Regions from separate parts of the Amycolatopsis sp. NPDC001319 genome, predicted to be linked through region 1. Evidence: riboswitches for the same ligand, from Rfam matches in the RefSeq annotation. Region 1 holds a riboswitch; each other region holds the start of a gene.
What was found. A riboswitch is a leader RNA that binds a small molecule or an ion and turns the genes downstream of it on or off. The one in region 1 is predicted to bind S-adenosylmethionine.
Positions count from the first base shown of each region.

Region 2: it holds a riboswitch for S-adenosylmethionine, as region 1 does, so the genes downstream of both, ACFY1H_RS25175 (aminotransferase class V-fold PLP-dependent enzyme) here and ACFY1H_RS35415 (ATP-binding cassette domain-containing protein) in region 1, are expected to answer to the same signal.
Region 3: it holds a riboswitch for S-adenosylmethionine, as region 1 does, so the genes downstream of both, thrC (threonine synthase) here and ACFY1H_RS35415 (ATP-binding cassette domain-containing protein) in region 1, are expected to answer to the same signal.

Region 1 covers NZ_JBIAWY010000011.1:3,387-9,716, forward strand. Annotated here, with positions in the region: gene rsmA (16S rRNA (adenine(1518)-N(6)/adenine(1519)-N(6))-dimethyltransferase RsmA) at 1-282, shown strand, start outside; gene ACFY1H_RS35410 (TetR/AcrR family transcriptional regulator) at 273-857, opposite strand; SAM riboswitch class I at 1,243-1,333, shown strand; gene ACFY1H_RS35415 (ATP-binding cassette domain-containing protein) at 1,547-2,557, shown strand; gene ACFY1H_RS35420 (4-(cytidine 5'-diphospho)-2-C-methyl-D-erythritol kinase) at 2,786-3,754, shown strand; gene ACFY1H_RS35425 (ATP-binding cassette domain-containing protein) at 3,792-5,564, shown strand; gene ACFY1H_RS35430 (fatty acyl-AMP ligase) at 5,644-6,330, shown strand, end outside.
Region 2 covers NZ_JBIAWY010000006.1:368,452-374,781, reverse strand. Annotated here, with positions in the region: gene ACFY1H_RS25185 (Tm-1-like ATP-binding domain-containing protein) at 1-1,091, shown strand, start outside; gene ACFY1H_RS25180 (phosphoenolpyruvate hydrolase family protein) at 1,093-1,914, shown strand; SAM riboswitch class IV at 1,994-2,108, shown strand; gene ACFY1H_RS25175 (aminotransferase class V-fold PLP-dependent enzyme) at 2,149-3,492, shown strand; gene ACFY1H_RS25170 (hypothetical protein) at 3,514-4,140, shown strand; gene lspA (signal peptidase II) at 4,165-4,821, shown strand; gene ACFY1H_RS25160 (RluA family pseudouridine synthase) at 4,818-5,747, shown strand; gene ACFY1H_RS25155 (AsnC family protein) at 5,744-6,330, opposite strand, start outside.
Region 3 covers NZ_JBIAWY010000009.1:50,180-56,509, reverse strand. Annotated here, with positions in the region: gene lepA (translation elongation factor 4) at 1-59, opposite strand, end outside; gene ACFY1H_RS31235 (class I SAM-dependent methyltransferase) at 177-773, shown strand; gene ACFY1H_RS31230 (VOC family protein) at 770-1,144, opposite strand; gene ACFY1H_RS31225 (EamA family transporter) at 1,167-2,030, opposite strand; gene rpsT (30S ribosomal protein S20) at 2,397-2,657, shown strand; gene holA (DNA polymerase III subunit delta) at 2,871-3,842, opposite strand; SAM riboswitch class I at 4,008-4,141, shown strand; gene thrC (threonine synthase) at 4,155-5,420, shown strand; gene ACFY1H_RS31205 (ComEC/Rec2 family competence protein) at 5,447-6,330, opposite strand, start outside.

The sequences.
Region 1 (6,330 bases):
GCCGTGCCGCGGTCGGTGTTCTGGCCGGTGCCGAACGTCGACTCGTCGCTCGTGTCCTTCGAACGCGGCACTCCGGTGGAGGGCGTCGAGCGGCAACGCCTGTTTGAAGTCGTCGACGCCGCGTTTTCCCAGCGCCGCAAGACACTGCGCGCGGCTCTGGCCGGCTGGGCCGGCTCGGCCGACCGCGCGGGTGAACTCCTCGTGGCGGCCGACATCGACCCGAAGACGCGCGGCGAGCAGCTCGACGTGCACGACTTCGTGCGGCTCGCGGCTCAAGCCTGAAACAGCCGTGCCAGGTGGTAGTCCAGCGTCGCCAGGACCTCGCCCGGCGTGAAGCGGCCGTGGAGGACGTCGAGGCCGAGTCCGGTGAAGCCCGCGACCAGGAGGTTCGCTTCCTGCCGCGGCTGGACGCCGGGCGGGAGAACCGTGCGGCGCAGCAGGCTGGTGAGCAGGTCCTCGATCGGCGTCTCGGCCTGCAGGAAGACCTTCGCCAGCGCCGGGTCGCTGTGGGTACGGCTGAAGTAGGCGCGGTGGACGCGTAGCGACAGCTCACGCTCGGCGTCCAGCGGCAGCAGTTCCGTGAGCAGCGTCCGGACCACGCCGCGCACGCTCTGGTCGACCTGCGCCGCGATGCGGGCCTGCGTGCGCTGCTCGCCGCGTTCGTGCAGATAACGCAGGGAGAGCACGAGCAGATTGTGCTTCGTCTCGAAGTAGTACTGCACCAGCCGCAGCGACACGCCCGCCTCGGCGGCCACCTCGCGCATGCTCACGGAGTCGAGCCCGCGTTCGGCCGCGATCCGCCACACCGCCGTGGCGATCTCGCGCCGGCGCTGCTCGTGGTCGACCCGGTGCGCCACGGTTCTCCTCCGCGTTGGTGATACGACTGTATAGGATACGCGTGTATCACCGATGGGGTGAGTCGGCCGGAATCGGCTCGCGGACGGGAGCGGGTGTCCGGCCGGGAAGACGCGGTGTCTCGCCGTGGCGAACTACCTGGCCGAACCGTCATTTACCCACGCGCGGGCCGTCGCGGAATTGTCGGGCCGGAATCGCGCCTCCACCAGGGATCGGCGGCGTCCACAGTGGAATAAGGGCTGGATTCGCCGCGCGGAAGAAATTCGGTGCCGGAGCTTTTGGGGTCCACGATGTGGCTGCGGGTGTCCCGGTATCCGGGCACCACCACTCGTGTGATCTGCACCAACGCGCTTGCGTTCACCCAATGGGATCGGCTTTACTCAGAAACGTCCATCCCGAGCGACTGAGAGACCTGGCTCGCCGAAGTCGCAGCAACCACCCCCCATGGGGCAGGTGCTACAGCCAGGACCGATGGAGGCTGTTTCCGATGCAGAGGGTAGCCCGCCCGCTCCTGTTGACCCGGCGGCGCGTCGTCGATGAAGGTCGCCGCACGGTATGTGCGTGTCGACGCTCCACAGTCATCGCCTGATCTTTCTTCCGCAATTCTGCGCACCGTCCGAAAAGGACGGTAATTCGGTGACGCCCGGCGCGCCCGGAAACGGTGCTGCGCCTCATGCCTGGAGCTCTCTTCGTGATCACTGTCGAAAACGTGTCCAAGTCCTTTCCCCTCAACGGAAATCCGGTCGCCGCGCTGCGTGATGTGAGCGTCGACGTGCAGGCCGGCTCCCTCTTCGGCGTGGTGGGTCCCGCCGGCTCCGGCAAGTCCACGCTCGCCCGCTGCATCGCCCTGCAGGAGCGCCCGGACCGCGGTGTCGTGCGGCTCGACGGCCTCAACACCGGTGCGCTCGACGGCCGACGGCTGCGTGAGGTCCGCCGTCAGCTGGGTGTCGTCGGCACCAAGCCGGAGCTGCTCGCCGAGCGCACCGTGGCCGGCAACATCGCCACGCCGCTGGAGCAGCTCGGCGTCGACGGCCCGCAGCGCAAGAGCCGCGTCGGCAACCTGCTCGACCTCGTGGGCCTCACCGCCCGGGCCGCGCAGAAGCCGGCCGACCTCACGCCCGGCCAGCTGCGCCGCGTCGCCGTGGCCAAGGCCCTCGCCGCCGGCCCCGCCGTGCTGCTCGCCGACGACCCCACCGCCGGCATCGCCCCCGAGGAGGCCGGCGCCGTGCTCGCCGTGCTCGACCGGGCGCGCGCCGAGCTGGGCACCACCGTGCTCCTGACCACGCCCGACGCCGGTGTCGTCCGCCGCGTCTGCGACGACGTCGCGGTGCTCGAAGACGGCGCGGTCGTCGAACGCGGTCACGTGCTGGACCTCATCGCCTCGCCGGGCAGCTGGACCGCGCAGGCGGTGCTGCCGGCCATCGAGACCGCCCGCGCGCAGGCCGCGAAGTACGACCGGTCCGCCGACGTCGTGCTGATCGGCTTCGCGTCCGTCGGCGCCCTGCTGCCCGAGGCGGCCGGCCGCTTCGACGTGGAGGTCGCCACCATCGGCGGCGGTCTCACGCGCATCGGCGACACCCCGATCGCCCGCTTCCGCATCGGCGTCCGCGGCGAGCGCGCCGACGCGGCGCTGGCGTGGATCGCCGACCGTGGCGCCCACGTGACGCCGGCCGTGCGGGCCGCGCAGAGCGTCGCCGCCTGACCGCTCGCCACACCTCCGGCTCACCGCGCCCCACTGTGGCGTTCGGTGCGTTCAACGCAACGAACGCCGCATTGGGTGCGTTGAGCGCAACCAACGCCACGGTGGGGTGCGGTGGGACTGGGGGACGGGAGAGTCGGGAGCGTGTCCGAGAGGTTGGGACAGCCGTCCTGAAAACGGCTGTTTTCTCCTGGTGGGGAGGCCAGGCGCCCGGCCACGTAGGCTTGACGGGTGCTCGCCGTAGTTCCACCACCAGTCACCGTCCGGGTCCCGGCCAAGGTCAACCTGCACCTGGCCATCGGTGACCTGCGCGAGGACGGCTACCACGACTTGGTCACCGTCTTCCAGGCGTTGTCGCTCACGGACGAGGTGACCGTCGCGGTCACCGACGACCCGGGGCTCGAGGTCTTCGGCGAGGGGGAGGGGTCGGTGCCCACCGACGCCACAAACCTCGCCTGGCGCGCGGCCCAGGAGCTCGCCACCTACGCCGGTCGCGCCGAAGGCGACGACCCGAAGGTGCGGATCGTGCTGCGCAAAGGCATCCCCGTCGCGGGCGGCATGGCGGGCGGGAGCGCCGACGCGGCGGCGACGCTCGTCGGCCTGGCCTCGCTGTGGAAGCTCGACGTGACGCGCGACGAGCTGGCCGCCATCGCGGGCAAGCTCGGCAGCGACGTGCCCTTCGCGCTCTACGGCGGCACCGCGCTCGGCACCGGCCGCGGTGAGCAGCTCGTGCCCGTGCTGTCGCGCCACACGTTCCACTGGGTGCTCGCGTTCGACACCGAAGGCCTGTCGACGCCGAAGGTGTTCGGCGAGCTCGACCGCCTTCGCACCGACGGCAACCCGCCGCGCATCGGCTCGCACACCCCCGTGGTCGAGGCTCTCGCCTCGGGTGACCCGCGTCAGCTCGCGCTGCTGCTGGGCAACGACCTGCAGGCGGCCGCCGTGTCGCTGCGCCCCGGCCTGCGCCGCACGCTGCGTGCGGGCGTGAACGCGGGCGCGCTGGCCGGCTGCGTGTCCGGCTCGGGGCCCACGTGCGCGTTCCTCTGCGCCGACGCGCAGGCCGCCGTCGAGGTGGCGGCCGAGCTGTCCGGCGCCGGCGTGTGCCGGACGGTGCGCGTCGCCCACGGCCCGGTGCCCGGCGCCCGGCTGGTCGGCGGAGACGACGCACCCCGTGGCGCGCCACCGCGCGTGCACGCCTGAACTTCTAGTCCACTGTGGAAAGGATCGGCTGAATCGGATGGCCAACCTGGTCAACCTGGAGTCGGTGAGCAAGTCGTACGGCGTGAAACCGCTGCTGGACGGCGTTTCGCTCGGCGTCGCCGCAGGACAGCGCATCGGTGTGGTCGGTCTCAACGGAGGCGGCAAGACGACGTTGCTGGAGGTGCTCGCGGGTCTGAGCGAGCCGGATTCCGGCCGCGTGAGCCATGTTCGTGATCTGCGCATGGCCGTCGTCACCCAGCGCACCGAGCTGCCTTCGGGTAGCACGGTCGGCGACGTCGTGCTCGAACGCTATGGCGCGGAACACGAATGGGCCGCCGACGCGCGCGTACGGTCCATTGTGGACGGACTCGGCATCACCGCGATCGGCCTCGACACCCCGACCGCGAACCTGTCCGGTGGCGAACGCCGTCGCGTCGCGCTGGCCGCGGCGCTGACCGGCGAGCTCGACCTCGTGGTGCTCGACGAGCCCACCAACCACCTGGACGTCGAAGGTGTCCGCTGGCTGGCCGACCACCTGCTGGCCCGCCGCATCGCCGTGGTGGTCGTGACCCACGACCGGTGGTTCCTCGACACCGTCGCGAGCCTCACGTGGGAGGTCGCGAACGGTCGGGTCGAGCAGTACGAGGGTGGTTACGCCGACTGGATCTTCGCGCGCGCCGAGCGGGCGCGCCTGGCCGCGACGGCCGAGGAGAAGCGGCAGAACCTGGCGCGCAAGGAGCTGGCGTGGCTGCGCCGCGGCCCGCAGGCGCGCTCGTCGAAGCCGCGCTACCGCGTGGAAGCCGCCGAGGCGCTGATCGCCGACGTGCCGCCGCTGCGCGATTCCGTGGAGCTGATGGCGTTCGCGAAGCGCCGGCTCGGCAAGACGGTGCTGGAGCTGGAAGACGTGTCGTTGAGCGTCGGCGACCGGACGTTGCTCGACCACGTGACGTGGCGGATCGGGCCGGGTGACCGCGTGGGTCTCGTCGGCGTGAACGGTTCGGGCAAGACCTCGCTGCTCAAGCTGCTCGGCGGCGACGTCGAACCGGAGACCGGGCGGCGGATCGAGGGCAAGACCGTGGCGCTCGCGCACCTGCGCCAGGAGCTCGACGACCTGCCGGGTGACCTGCGCGTGCTGCAGGCGATCGAGCAGGTGGCCGGGCGCGTGGTGTTCGGCAAGCAGGAGATGACGGCCTCGCAGCTGGGCGAGAAGCTCGGCTTCCCGCCCGAACGGCAGTGGACGCCCGTCGGTGACCTGTCGGGTGGCGAGCGGCGCCGGCTGCAGCTGTGCCGGCTGCTGATGGCCGAGCCCAACGTGCTGCTGCTCGACGAGCCCACCAACGACCTGGACATCGACACCCTGCAGCAGCTCGAAGACCTCCTCGACGGCTGGCCCGGCACGATGGTCGTGGTCTCGCACGACCGCTACCTCGTGGAGCGCGTCTGCGACATCACCGTGGCCCTGTTCGGCGACGGCCACGTGACGAACTTGCCCGGCGGCATCGAGGAGTACCTCAACCGCCGCACGAAGCTGCGGGAGGCGACGCCGCGGCGCGAGTCATCGGCGGCTCCGGGGAAGGTCGAGGCCAAGCGCAGCAACGCGGAGATCCGGGCCGCGCAGAAGGAGCTCGGGCGGCTGGAGCGCAAGCTCGACCAGCTGGCCGCGCGCGAGGAGAAGCTGCACGCGGCGCTGCTCGAAGCGGCCACGGACCCGGACAAGCTCATCGCGTTGAACACCGAGCTGAAGGGCGTGCACGCGGAGAAGGAAGACGTCGAGGCGAAGTGGCTGGAGACGTCCGAAGCCCTCGAATGACGGCTTGATCCGCGGCCTGATCGACGCTGTTCACGCCACCGCAGGCGGGCGTTGACAACCAGACAGTAATCTGTCGCGCATGAGTCGGTTCGTGGACACGCTCGTCGAGACGGCGACGGGGCGGGGTCAGCAGCGCGGCATGGTCACGGGCGAGCCCAAGGAGCCGGTGCGCCGGACGTGGGCCGAGGTCCACGACCAGGCCAAGAAGATCGCCGGAGGCTTGGTTTCAGGCGGGTTGAAGCCCGGGAGCGCGGTGGCCGTGCTGGCCGCGGCGCCGGTGCTCATCGCGCCCACCGTGCAGGCCGTGTGGCTGGCCGGCGGCAGCGTGACGATGCTGCACCAGCCGACGGCGCGCACGGACCTCGCCGAGTGGGCCGAGGACACGGTCAAGGTGCTGGGCATGATCGGTGCCGGCCTGGTGGTGCTGGGCGAGCCGTTCGACCAGCTCGCGCCCGTGCTGGCCGAGAAGGGCATCGAGCACCGCCTGATCACGGAGCTGGCAGAGGCCGAGCCGCTGGCCGAGGTCGTGCCCACCGACGAGGGCGACACCGCGTTGCTCCAGCTCACCAGCGGTTCGACGGCCGACCCGAAGGCCGTGCGGATCACCTACGGCAACCTCTACACCAACGTCAAGGCCATGGTCGACCGCGCGGAGTTCGACTTCGACGTCGACGTGATGGTGTCGTGGCTCCCGACGTTCCACGACATGGGCATGGTCGGCTTCCTGACCGTGCCGATGACCTTCGGCGTGGAGCTGGTGAAGATC
Region 2 (6,330 bases), on a different contig from region 1:
CCGACGGCGCCGACGTGCCCGCCGAGGAGGTGGCCCGCGCCGCCGGCGTCGACCTCGCTTCCCTCGAAGGCGACCGCGGGCACGCCGTGGAGACGATGGCGCGCGGTGCGGCGGTGACCGTCCGGCGGCTGTTCGACGAGGGCCGGGTCGACGCCGTGCTGGCGGTCGGCGGCTCGGGCGGGTCGTCGATCGCGGCGGCGGTGATGCGCGAGCTGCCGGTGGGGCTGCCGAAGCTGCTGGTCTCCAGCATGGCGTCCGGCGACGTCCGCCCGTACGTGGGCGAGACCGACGTGACGCTGATGTACTCCGTGGTCGACATCGCCGGGCTCAACTCGGTGTCGAAGACCGTGCTGGGCAACGCGGCGGCGGCGATCGCCGCCATGGCCCGCCACCACGACACCGGCCGCGAGACCACCGACCGGCCCGTGGTCGCGGTGACGATGTTCGGCGTCACCACCCCCGCCGCGGACGAGGCCCGCGCCGAGCTCGAACGGCTCGGCTACGAGGTGCTCGTGTTCCACGCGACCGGCTCCGGCGGCCGGGCGATGGAGAAGCTCGTGACCGACGGCCTGCTCGCCGGTGTGCTCGACCTGACCACGACGGAGCTGGCCGACGAGCTCGTCGGCGGGGTGCTCTCCGCGGGCCCGCACCGGCTGGAGGCGGCCGGGCGCGCGGGACTGCCGCAGGTGGTCAGCGTCGGCGCACTCGACATGGTCAACTTCGGCCCGGCCGACACCGTGCCCGAGCGGTTCGCGGGCCGGAACCTGTTGGTGCACAACCCGACCGTCACGCTGATGCGGACCACCGCGGAGGAATCCGCGGAGCTGGGCACGCTGCTCGGGCGCAAACTCCGGGCGGCACAAGGGCCCGTGTCGGTGTTCCTGCCGCTCGGCGGAGTGTCCGCTGTGGACGTTCCGGACGGCCCGTTCCACGACCCGGCGGCGGACGCCGAGCTGTTCGCCCACCTCACTGAAGCGCTTTCCGGCAGCGCCGCGATCGTGACGCGGCGCGAAGAGGCCATCAACGACGCCGGGTTCGGCGCGGCCGCCGCCCGGGAACTGCACCGGCTCATCGGCGAAGGGAGGTCCTGACGTGGACCGCGAACGAGCGCTGGCCCGGCTCACCGCCGCGGTGGCGCAAGGCTGGCCCGTGATCGGCGGCGGCGCGGGCACCGGCCTGTCCGCCAAGGCCGCCGAGGCCGGCGGCATCGACCTGCTGATCATCTACAACTCCGGCCGCTACCGCATGGCCGGCCGCGGCTCGCTCGCCGGGCTGCTGGCCTACGGCGACGCCAACGGCATCGTCGTGGACATGGCGCGCGAGGTGCTCCCGGTCGTGCGCGACACGCCGGTGCTGGCGGGCGTCAACGGTACCGATCCGTTCCGGCTGATGGGCCCGTTCCTCGACGAGCTCAAGCGGATGGGGTTCGCCGGCGTGCAGAACTTCCCGACGGTCGGGCTGATCGACGGCGTGTTCCGCCAGAACCTCGAGGAGACCGGCATGGGTTACGGCCTGGAGGTCGACCTCGTCGCGCTGGCCCGCGAACGCGATCTGCTGACCGCGCCGTACGTCTTCGACCCCGAGCAGGCCGCCGACATGACCCGCGCGGGAGCCGATGTGCTGGTGCCGCACCTCGGGCTCACCACCAGCGGCACGATCGGCGCGCAGACGGCGGTCACGCTCGACGAGGCCGTCACCCGGGTGCAGGCGATGCACGACGCGGCCAAGCGGGTGAACCCGAACGTGCTCGTGCTGTGCCACGGCGGCCCGATCGCCGAACCCGCAGACGCGCAGTACGTGCTCGACCACACCGAAGGGATCGTCGGTTTCTTCGGTGCTTCCTCGATCGAACGGCTCCCGGCCGAGCGCGCGATCCGCGAGCAGACGGAGGCCTTCCGCGCGCTGCGGCGGTGATCGCCGGTCTGTGAGCGCCGTCTCAGCTCACGGGACACCTCTGGCGTCACGGGGCGTCGTTCGGTTACCTTCATCAACAGGTCATGAGTGCCAGCGTTCAGCCCCGGCTTGCTGGCCGGCAACCCTCCTACCGCGGTGGGGTGCCCCGGGTGAAGACCGGGCCGGTCGCGTTGTGCGACAGGCAAGCGCGGGCCCCTCGCCGGGGGTCCCCCGGACTGCCGAGGAGGCACCGCCATGACGCTCGCTCTGGACCGTACCGCTGGAAACACCGAAACCGTTGCCGCACAGGGGATTCCCGGCGTCGCGGGGGCGGCGCTGCGGGTGCCGCTGGTGACCGGCGGCGAGATCGGCTACGCGAACCTCGACCACGCGGCGAGCGCGCCGTGTCTCGACGCGGTCCGCTCCGCGGTCGACGAGTTCCTGCCCTGGTACGCGAGCGTGCACCGCGGCGCCGGCTTCGCGTCGCAGGTGTCGACGCGGCTTTACGAGCGCACGCGCGACATCCTGCGCCGGTTCGTCGACGCGCGCGCCACCGACACCGTCGTGTTCACGCGCAACACCACGGATTCCTTCAACCTGCTGGCCCGCTCGCTGCCGCGGCGCACGTCGGTGGTCGTGTTCGACACCGAGCACCACGCGGCCCTGCTGCCTTGGCGTGGCCCGAATGTGCGGCGCGTGCCGCTGCCGCGCACGCGCCTGGCCGCGGTGTCCGTTGTGGACGAAGCACTCGCCGCCTGCCCGGAAGGACCGCGGCTCGTGGTGGTGACCGGCGCGTCGAACGTGACCGGTGAGCTGCTGCCGGTCGCCGAGATCGCCGCCGTGGCAAGGAAACACGGCGCGCGCGTGGCGCTGGACGCCGCGCAGCTCGCGCCGCACCGCCGGATCTCCCTGCGGGAGCTGGACGTCGACTACGTCGCGCTCTCGGGGCACAAGCTCTACGCACCCTTCGGCGCCGGCGCGCTCATCGGCCGGTCCGACTGGCTGCGCGCTGCCGAGCCGTACCTCGCCGGCGGGGGCGCGACGAAGCTCGTGACCGAGGACGCCGTCGTGTGGAACACCGGCGCCGAACGGCACGAGGCCGGCTCGCCGAACACCGTCGGGGTCTACGCGCTGGGCGTCGCGTGCGAGCAGCTGGCCGCGAACTGGACCGCCGTGGGCGAGCACGAGGCCACGCTGCTGGAACGGCTGCGCAAGGGCCTGGCCGGCGTGCCCGGCTGCGCCGAGCTGCGCCTGTTCGACGCAGCCGTGGACCGCGTGGGCACGGTGAGCTTCGTCGTCGACGGCTTCGAACCCGGCTGGCTCGCCGCGGTCCTCTCGGCCGAGTACGGCATCGGCGTGCGCGACGGCGCGTTCTGCGCCCACGTCGCCACCAAGCGCCTCATCGGCGAATGCGGCCGCGACGGGCAGCAGGCCGTGCGTGTGAGCCTCGGCCTGGGCAGCACCGAGGAGCACGTGGACCGGCTCGTGCTCGCGCTGCGCCAGATCGTCGCCCGCGGCGCCCGCTGGGAGTACACGAAGGTCGACGGCCGCTGGGCGCCGGTGGGGGACCCGCGGGAGCTTCCTCCGTTCTGCGCCTGAGGCGCTCGCTAGGCTCCCCGCATGGGGAGAGCGTGGGGGTTCTGGGTTCCGTTGGCGGCGCTGGGGTTCGCCGAGCTGATCCTGGCGGCGGTGCAGCTCGCGACCGCCGAACACGGGGCGCAGGGTGATCTCCATGCGGACCCGGTCCACCGGGTCCCCGGAGGTCTCCTCGGCCCCGACCCCGGCCCCGGAGGGCTGCAGTTCCTCACCCAGGACCAGGTGCCGCTGCCGCCGTCGACGTACGCGACGGCGCTCGGCTGGCCGATCGCGCTCGCCGTGGTGGTGGCACTCGTGCTGGCCGGGTACGTGCGGGCCGGGAAGGCCCCGAGCACCGGCCGGTTCGCCGCCCTCGTCGCCGGTGGTGTGCTGGCCGTGCCGGTGCTGGACCTGGCCGCGTTCGGCTGGCTCGGTCTCGGCGCGGACCTGCGCGGACCCGCGCTGGCGACGCTGGGGCTGGTGGTGCTCGCGTGGTACGAGCGCAGCGTTGTCGTGCTGGTGGTCGCGGTGGTCTTCGCCCTGGTCGCGGCCGTGGTGCTGCCCGGGCTCGGCGGGGTCGTGCTGTCGGCCGCGATCCTGCTGGCGACGGCGTTCGCGGTGGTCGCCGGACCGGCGAAGTGGCGGTCACGGCCTGCCGCCGCGACCGGGTGAGCCCGGGGCGTGGACAATGGGGGCGTGAGCACCGAGTCCTCCTCGTCCGAACACGGCCTGTCCGAAGGCGCTGAGCCCGCCGATGCCCCCGAACCGGCGGTGACCGGCGACGCGGCTCCCGAAGAGCCTGCCGCCGAGAAGGCGGCCGTGCTGCTGCCCAAGCGCCGGGTCGGGCTGGTGTTCGCGGTCGCGGCCGTGATCTGGGTGATCGACCTGGTGTCGAAGAACCTCGTGGCGGCCAACCTCGAGGGCAAGGAGCCGGTGCGCGTTCTCGGCGGGCTGATCTACCTGCAGGTGATCCGCAACTCCGGCGCCGCGTTCTCGATGGCCTCCGGGATGACGTGGGTGTTCGCGCTGGTCGCGGCCGCGGTGGCGATCGCCATCATCTGGCTGTCGCGGCGGCTGCGCAGCGTCGGCTGGGCCATCGGCCTCGGCCTGGTGCTCGCGGGCGCGCTCGGCAACCTCACCGACCGCATCTTCCGGGCCCCCGGCCCGCTGCGCGGTCACGTCATCGACTTCATCTCGGCCTTCGCCCCCAACGGCGAGGGTTTCGCGATCTTCAACATCGCCGACTCCGCGATCTGCGTCGGCGGCGTGCTCATCGTCCTGCTGTCGCTGCTGGGCAAGGACTACGACGGCACCTCGACCCGCGACAAGAACAGCAAGAAGGAGACCGCGTGACCGCGCGCCTGCTGCCCGTCCCCGACGGGCTCGACGGCATGCGCGTCGACGCCGGCCTCGCCAAGCTGCTGGGCCTGTCCCGCACGGTGGTGGCGGAGCTCGCCGAGACCGGCGACGTGCTGGTGGACGGCCGGCCCGCCGGCAAGTCCGACCGCCTGACCGCCGGCGGCCTGCTCGAAGTGACGCTGCCGGAGCCGGAGTCCCCGATCCAGGTCATCGCCGAGCCCGTGGAGGGCATGAAGATCCTCCACGACGACGACGACATCGTGGTGATCTCCAAACCCGTGGGCGTCGCGGTGCACCCGAGCCCCGGCTGGACCGGGCCCACAGTCGTCGGCGGGCTCGCCGCCGCGGGCCTGCGCATCTCGACGTCGGGCGCCGCCGAGCGCCAGGGCGTGGTGCACCGGCTCGACGCGGGCACCACCGGCGTGATGGTGGTGGCCAAGAGCGAGCACGCGTACACGGTGCTCAAGCGCGCCTTCAAGGAGCGCACCGTCGACAAGGGCTACCACGCAGTGGTGCAGGGCCACCCGGACCCGACGCGCGGCACCATCGACGCGCCGATCGACCGGCACCCGCGCCACGACTACAAGTTCGCCGTCGTCGCCGGCGGGCGCCCGAGCGTGACGCACTACGAGGTAGTGGAGGCGTTCCGCGCCGCGTCGCTGGCCCACGTGAAGCTCGAGACGGGCCGCACGCACCAGATCCGCGTGCACTTCTCCGCGCTGCGCCACCCCTGCGTGGGCGACCTGACCTACGGCGCCGACCCGGTGCTCGCGCGCCACCTCGGGCTCACGCGGCAGTGGCTGCACGCCCGTACCCTCGGCTTCGCGCACCCGGCCGACGGCCGCTGGGTCGAGTTCGAGGCCGAGTACCCCGACGACCTCGCCCGCGCGCTGGAGATCCTGCGCGAGGAGAGCTACTAGCCCTCGACGGCCCAGGTCAGCGTGCGGTCGTCCGGCTCCGGCCGGGGACTCCAGCGCACCGAGACCACGCGCGTCGCGTCCGGGATGACGTAGACGGTGTGGCCGCCGAGCGTCTCGCCCGGCCGCACGCCGATCTTGTGCGGCGGCCGGGAGGTCAGTGACACGGGCGCCTTGGCGACCGTCGTGCCGTCGGCTGTGACGAGCTCCAGGTAGTTGTCGGGCAGCGACGCGAAGGGCACGTTGCCGCGGTTGGTGATCTCGGTGTGCACGACCACCGCCCGCTCGCCCGCGTCGAGCCGGTAGCCGGCGGCGCCGAAGAGGTAGTCGGCCGGGTCCTGCACCTCCAGCAGCTGCACGGTGAGCTGCTCGCCTTCGAGGCCCTGCGTCGCGAGCGTCTCGCCGATCCGGCCGCGCTTGCCCTCGGCCGGGCCCGCGCGGCGCGGTTCGTCGCCGCGCGCCCAGGACGCCGTCTGCGGTACGCCCCACGTGCTCAGCGCGGGGTCGAGCGGCGGCGGTGCGTACGGGCCCGACGGCACGCCATAGGGTCCCGAAGACACGCCGTACGGGCCGGACGGCACGCCCG
Region 3 (6,330 bases), on a different contig from region 1:
TTGCGGATCAGTTCCGGCGGCGTGAAGGTGGTGTCGGCGAACGTCTTGGGCGCTGTCACTCGTGTGGTCCTCGGGAAAGGTCGGGGGTGGCCGCTTCCTATCGTCCCATGGACCTCCGGGTGCGGTTGGGGGTCATCCCCGATGCGAGCGCGCCGGGCTCGTGGTGACCTCGAAGGATGAGCACTCCACACCCTCCCCCGGGGACGTTCGACACCGCGCTGGACCGCGCGTTCGGGCACCCCAGCGGCCTGCTGGGCCGCGTCGGCGGCCGGCTGATGTCCCGCGGCAACGCCGCCACCGAGCACCGGCTCGTCGACCTGGCGCGGCTGGAACCCGACGAAACCGTGCTGGTCGTGGGCCCCGGCCCGGGCGTCGGCCTCGACGCGGCCAGCCGCCTGGCGGCCGAGGTCGTCGGCGTCGAACCCTCGGCCGAGATGCGCGCCCTGTGCCGCGAACGCTGCGGAGACCGCGTGACGCTGCGTGACGGAACGGCGGCGCGCACCGGCTGCGCTCCCGGGTCCGTGGACGTGGTCCTGAGCATGAACAACGTCCAGCTCTGGGACGACCGCACGGCCGGCTTCGCCGAGCTGTTCCGCGTGCTGCGCCCCGGCGGCCGGCTGCTGCTGTCCGCGCACGAGAAGTGGCTGCCGGTCCCCCGCCACGACCTGGCCGCCGAGGTCACCGCAGCGGGCTTCACCGACCTGCAGACGTGGACGTGGGAGCCCCCGGGCTTCGCGGCCCTGGCGGCGCAGCTGCGGGCCCGCAAGCCCTAGCGGAGGTCACTGCGCAGCGGGTGATCGGGCGGAACCTGCACCAGGACGATGCGCAGGCCGTCCGGATCGGTGATCCAGGCCTCGTCGAGCCCCCACGGCTCGCGCTGCGCCCCGCGGACCGGCGTGACGCCGCGCGCGGCCAGCTCCTCGAGCGTCGCCGGCAGATCACGCACCTGCAGCCACAGGTCGACGGCCGCCGAAGGCGTCGCGTCGTTGCTGCCGACGACCTCGATCGAACCGCCGCCCGCGAAGAAGACCGTGCCACCGGGGAACTCGCGCTGGATCGCCAGCCCGAGCGTGTCCCGGTAGAACGCGGTCGAGGCCTCCAGGTCTCGCGGGTGGATCAGCACCCGGCTGCTCAGTACGTCCATGCGTCCTGCCTACCCGAGTGGCTCAGGCCACCGCAATCGCGACGATCCCGGCCAGCACCACCACCGAGCCCACCAGCCGGCGTGCCGCGTTCCGCTCACCGAGAACGAACCACGCCGCGAGCCCGCCCAGCACGATCGACAGCTCCCGCGCCGGCGCGACCAGGCTGACCGGGGCCATCCGCAGCGCGTACAGCACCAGCAGGTACGCCGCGGGCGAGGCGAGCCCGACGATCAGCGTCTCCTTGCGGTGCTCGCGCCACAGCTTCCCGACCTCGGCCCGGTCACGCAGGGCCGCGGGCGCCAGCAGCACGCTCTGCACCAGCGCGCCGCCGCCGAAGTACACGAGCGGCGGTACGGCGAGCGTCGTCACGGAGTGGGCGTCCCACAGCGTGTAGGCCGCGATGGTCGCCCCGGTGAGCACGCCGTAGAACACGCCGGCGCGGCGCGCTTTGACGTCGGCCTGGCTGCCGCCGAGACTGATCACGAGCACGCCCGCCACCACGAGGAACGCCCCGATCAGGCCCAGCACGCCGGGGTGCTCGTGCAGCACGAGCACCGCCGCCAGCACCGACAGCAGCGGCCCCGTGCCGCGCGCGAGCGGGTAGACGATCGACAGGTCGCCCACGGCGTACCCGCGCTGCAGCACCGTGCCGTACGACACGTGCAGCACGGCCGTGACCACGGCGGCGAGCAGCCACGTCCACTGTGGACGCTCGGGTTCGACCAGCAGTGCGATGACTGTCACGGGGAGCAACACCACGGCGGAGACCGTGTAGTACAGCCACACGAACCGCGGCCCGCCGAAGGTGACGCGCTTGGCCGCGAGGTTCCACCCCGCGTGCACGACGGCGGCGATGAGGACGAACGACAGAGCTGTGGTGTTCACCGGACCCCTTCGGGTCTTCCGCGCACGCGGAAAGCCGGGTCCTCCAGGCTTTTGTCCCGTCAGATGAACGGCGGGCGTCGGGCCGCGCCGATGGTGCCGCTCGGACCTGTCCCGCCGGCCCTGGTTGTGGTGGGTCGCGTCGTGCGGACCGGTGGCGGAACCCTAGGCACTACCGTCTCCACGGTAGCCGAACCGATCACTGCGGGCCGCCCGAGGGGGCCGCGAGCAGGCCTGTTAGGCTTTCCCGTCGTTGCCGTGCGGCATTCCGTCAGGGAGGAAACCCGGCCGCGCCTGTCTTGACGCCAGGCGCCCGGAGCCACTTCGACGCGGCAGCGACCTTCACCGAGACGAAAGCAGGACGCCTTCATGGCCAACATCAAGTCCCAGATCAAGCGCATCACCACCAACGAGAAGGCCCGCCAGCGCAACCTGGCCATCCGCTCCTCGGTGAAGACCGCGATCCGCAAGTTCCGTGAGGCCGCCGACTCCGGCGACAAGACCAAGACCCTCGAACTCCAGCGCGACGCGGCCCGCAAGCTCGACAAGGCCGTCACCAAGGGCGTCATCCACGCCAACCAGGCCGCCAACAAGAAGTCGGCTCTCGCGAAGCGCGCGAACCAGCTCTGAGCTGATCGCAGCGACACCCTGCCAGACCTGAAAGAGCCCGGTGACCGCCTGGTCGCCGGGCTTTTTCGTGTGTTCTCGACCGTTCTCGACGCACACAGCTGCCTGGACTGGCGCGCCCTCACGGCTGCGTACGGGTCCGGCGCGTTGCCCGTTCCCGAGCGGCGGGTTCAGCCTCACCGGTCGGCGATTCGGGGCCTGCCGAGGCGAGCAGGGTCAGCGTTCGCCCTTGGCGGCGACGACCTCGACGACCGCGCGTTCCAGGGCGTAGTCCGCGTCGGCCGCCACGCCCTTGACCTCGGCGTTCAGGCGGGCGACCACGCGCATGGCGGTGGCGAGGCCGTCCTGGCCCCAGCCGCGGGACTGGCCCTGCGCCTTGCGGATCTTCCACGGCGGCATGCCCAGCTCGCCGGCCATCTGGTTCGGGTTGCCGCGGCCGGCGGCGGACACGCGGGCGATCGTGCGCACGGCGTCGGCGAGGGCGTCGGCGACCAGGACGTGCGGCACGCCCAGCTGCATGGCCCAGCGCAGCGACTCCAGGGCCGCCGCGCGGTCGCCGCCCACGGCCTTCTCCGCGACGGCGAAGCCGGTCACGTCGGCGCGGCCGGTGTGGTAGCGGCGCACGGCCTGCTCGTCGACCACGCCACCGGTGTCGGCGACGAGCTGCGTCGCCGCGGAGGACAGCTCACGCAGGTCGGAGCCGACGGTGTCCATCAGCGCCATCACGCCCGCGGCGTCGATCTTGCCGCCGACGCGGCGCACCTCGTTGCGCACGAACGACTCGCGCTCGGCCGGCTTCGTCAGCTTCGGGCACTCGGTGATCTCCGCGCCCGCCTTTTTCAGCGCCGCGGGCAGCGCCTTGGCCGCCTTGCTGCGCCCGCCGCCGTTGTGCACGACCACGAGCACGATCCCGTCGGCGGGCGCCTTGAGGTACGCCATCACCGCGTCCGCCAGCTCCTGCGAGATGTCGTGCGCGGAGTCGAGCACGATGACCCGCCCCTCGCTGAACAGCGAAGGACTCACCAGCTCGGCGAGCACGGGCGGTGTGAGTTCGGACACCCGGTTGCGCGTCATCTCGGCCGTGGAGTCGATGGCCCGCGCGGCGTCCAGCGACGCGCGGACAGCCCGCTCGATGAGCAGTTCTTCCTCACCGAGGACGAGGTGGAGCGGCGCGGGTGCGGTGGTCACCCCGCCATCCTCTCACCCGCCCGGCCCCGCGCCCGCTCCGGTGATGTGCGCCGCCACCGTGGCACGAGGTGATCGCCATGTCGTACGGTGTACCCGAGGCAGCGTCCCGCTCCGCCGGAAACACAGCTCCACCGGAAACACCGCGGCGCGCCGACAACTGAACACCGCTCATCCAGAGGGGCAGAGGGAACGGCCCGACGAAGCCCCGGCAACCGGCGTACAGCCTGTCTTCCCGAATTTGCGGGATAGCTGACGACCACGGTGCCAATTCCGGCCCGCGTTTGCGGGGCAGATGAGGAAAGGAACCTCGCGATGACCGTTACCCTCGGCACGACCTCCACCAAGAAGACCCTGGACCTCGGTCCGGCCGTCGAACTGGTGTCGAAGGAAGAGGGCCACCGGCAGCCGCTCGCCCCGGAGTTCGTGTCCGCGGAGGACTTCTCGCCGCTCGAGGTCGCCTACGACTTCGGCCGCGTGCGCCGCGAAGACATCGAGGCCGGCCCCAAGAACATCTGGCGCTACAAGAAGCTCCTTCCCGTCCCCTCGACCGTCGAGGAGATCCCGAACACCGAACCCGGCGCCACCCGTCTGGTGAAGGCCGACCGCCTCGCCAAGGCCCTGGGCCTGAAGTCCCTGTGGGTCAAGGACGACACCGGCAACCCCACGCACTCCTTCAAGGACCGCGTGGTCGCCGTCGCGCTGGCCGCGGCCCGCGAGTTCGGCTTCGAGGTCCTCGCGTGTCCCTCGACCGGCAACCTGGCCAACGCGACGGCCGCCGCCGCGGCCCGCGCCGGCTGGCGGTCGGTCGTGCTGATCCCGAAGTCGCTCGAGCGCGCCAAGATCCTCACCACCGCCGTCTACGACGGTGACCTGATCGCCGTCGACGGCAACTACGACGACGTCAACCGCCTCGCCACCGAGCTCGCCGGCGAGCACCCGACGTGGGCGTTCGTCAACGTCAACGTGCGCCCCTACTACTCCGAAGGCTCGAAGACGCTCGGCTACGAGGTCGCCGAGCAGCTCGGCTGGCGCCTGCCGGAGCAGATCGTGGTGCCGATCGCCTCGGGCTCGCAGCTGACCAAGGTGGACAAGGGTTTCCGCGAGCTCGGCCAGCTCGGCCTCGTGGAAGCCAGCCCCTACAAGGTGTTCGGTGCGCAGGCCACCGGCTGCTCCCCCGTCTCGGCCGCCTTCCGCGCCGGACACGACGTGGTCCAGCCCGTGAAGCCCGACACCATCGCCCGCTCGCTCGCGATCGGCAACCCCGCCGACGGCCCCTACGTGCTCGACGTCGTCAACCGCACCGGCGGTGCGATCGAGGACGTGAGCGACGAGGAGGTCGTGGAGGGCATCCGGCTGCTCGCGCGCACCGAAGGCATCTTCACCGAGACCGCCGGCGGCGTCACCGTCGCGACGGCGAAGAAGCTCATCGAGACCGGCAAGCTCGACCCCGAGGCCGACACCGTGCTGCTCATCACCGGCGACGGCCTCAAGACGCTCGACGCCCTCGAAGGCCGCATCGGCCCGAAGGCGACCGTGCCCCCGTCGGCCGAGGCCGTGAGCAAGGCCCTCGGCCTCTGAGCTGACCGGGCCCGCGGGCCGCTCCCCTAGCGGGGCGGCCCGCGCGGCTCACCCCGGCGCGCCACCGCCGGCCCGCCGGCACCGGGCAGCACGGCCGTGTCACCGTCCACATCGGTCCGCGTCACCAGTACACCCAGCGTGCCCAGCACGTCCACTGTGGACTTCGCCGGGTGCCCGTAGCTGTTGCCCGCACCCACGCTGATCATCGCCGCCCGCGCGCCCACCGCCTCGAGGAACTGGGGCAACGAGTACCTGCTGCCGTGGTGCGGAACTTTCAGCACGTCGGCGTGCAGGTCCACCCCCTCGGCCAGCAGGTCGGCCTGCGCGGCCAGCTCCACGTCTCCGGTCAGCAGCACCCTCCCCGCCGCCGTGGTCGCGCGCAGCACCACGGAACTGTTGTTGATCATCGTGCCGTCCTGCAGAGCGGCCGCGCGCGCCGTGACGTAGCGCGGCCCGAGCACGTCGAGCGACAGCCCCGGCCAGTCGAGCCGCTGCCCGTCGCTCAGCTCCAGCAGCGGAACGTGGTGCGTCGCCGCTTCCTGCGACACCTGCTGCCACGCCCATGCCGGCGCGCGCCCGGGCCCGACGGCGATCGCCCCCACGGCCCGGCCGTCGAACACCGACGACAGCCCGCCGATGTGGTCGGCGTGCAGGTGGCTGAGCACCAGCAGCGGGATCCGATCCACGCCGAGCCGCCGCAGGCACTCGTCCACCGGCCCCGGCTCCGGCCCGGTGTCCACGACCACCGCCCGCCCGGCCTCCGCCGTGGCCAGCACCACGGCGTCGCCCTGGCCGACGTCGCACTCCACCATCGCCCAGCCCTTCGGCGGCCAGCCGGGCGAGAGCACCCGCGGCGGCACCACGATCAGCAGCACCGCCACCAGTCCCATCGCCACCACCAGCCGCGCGC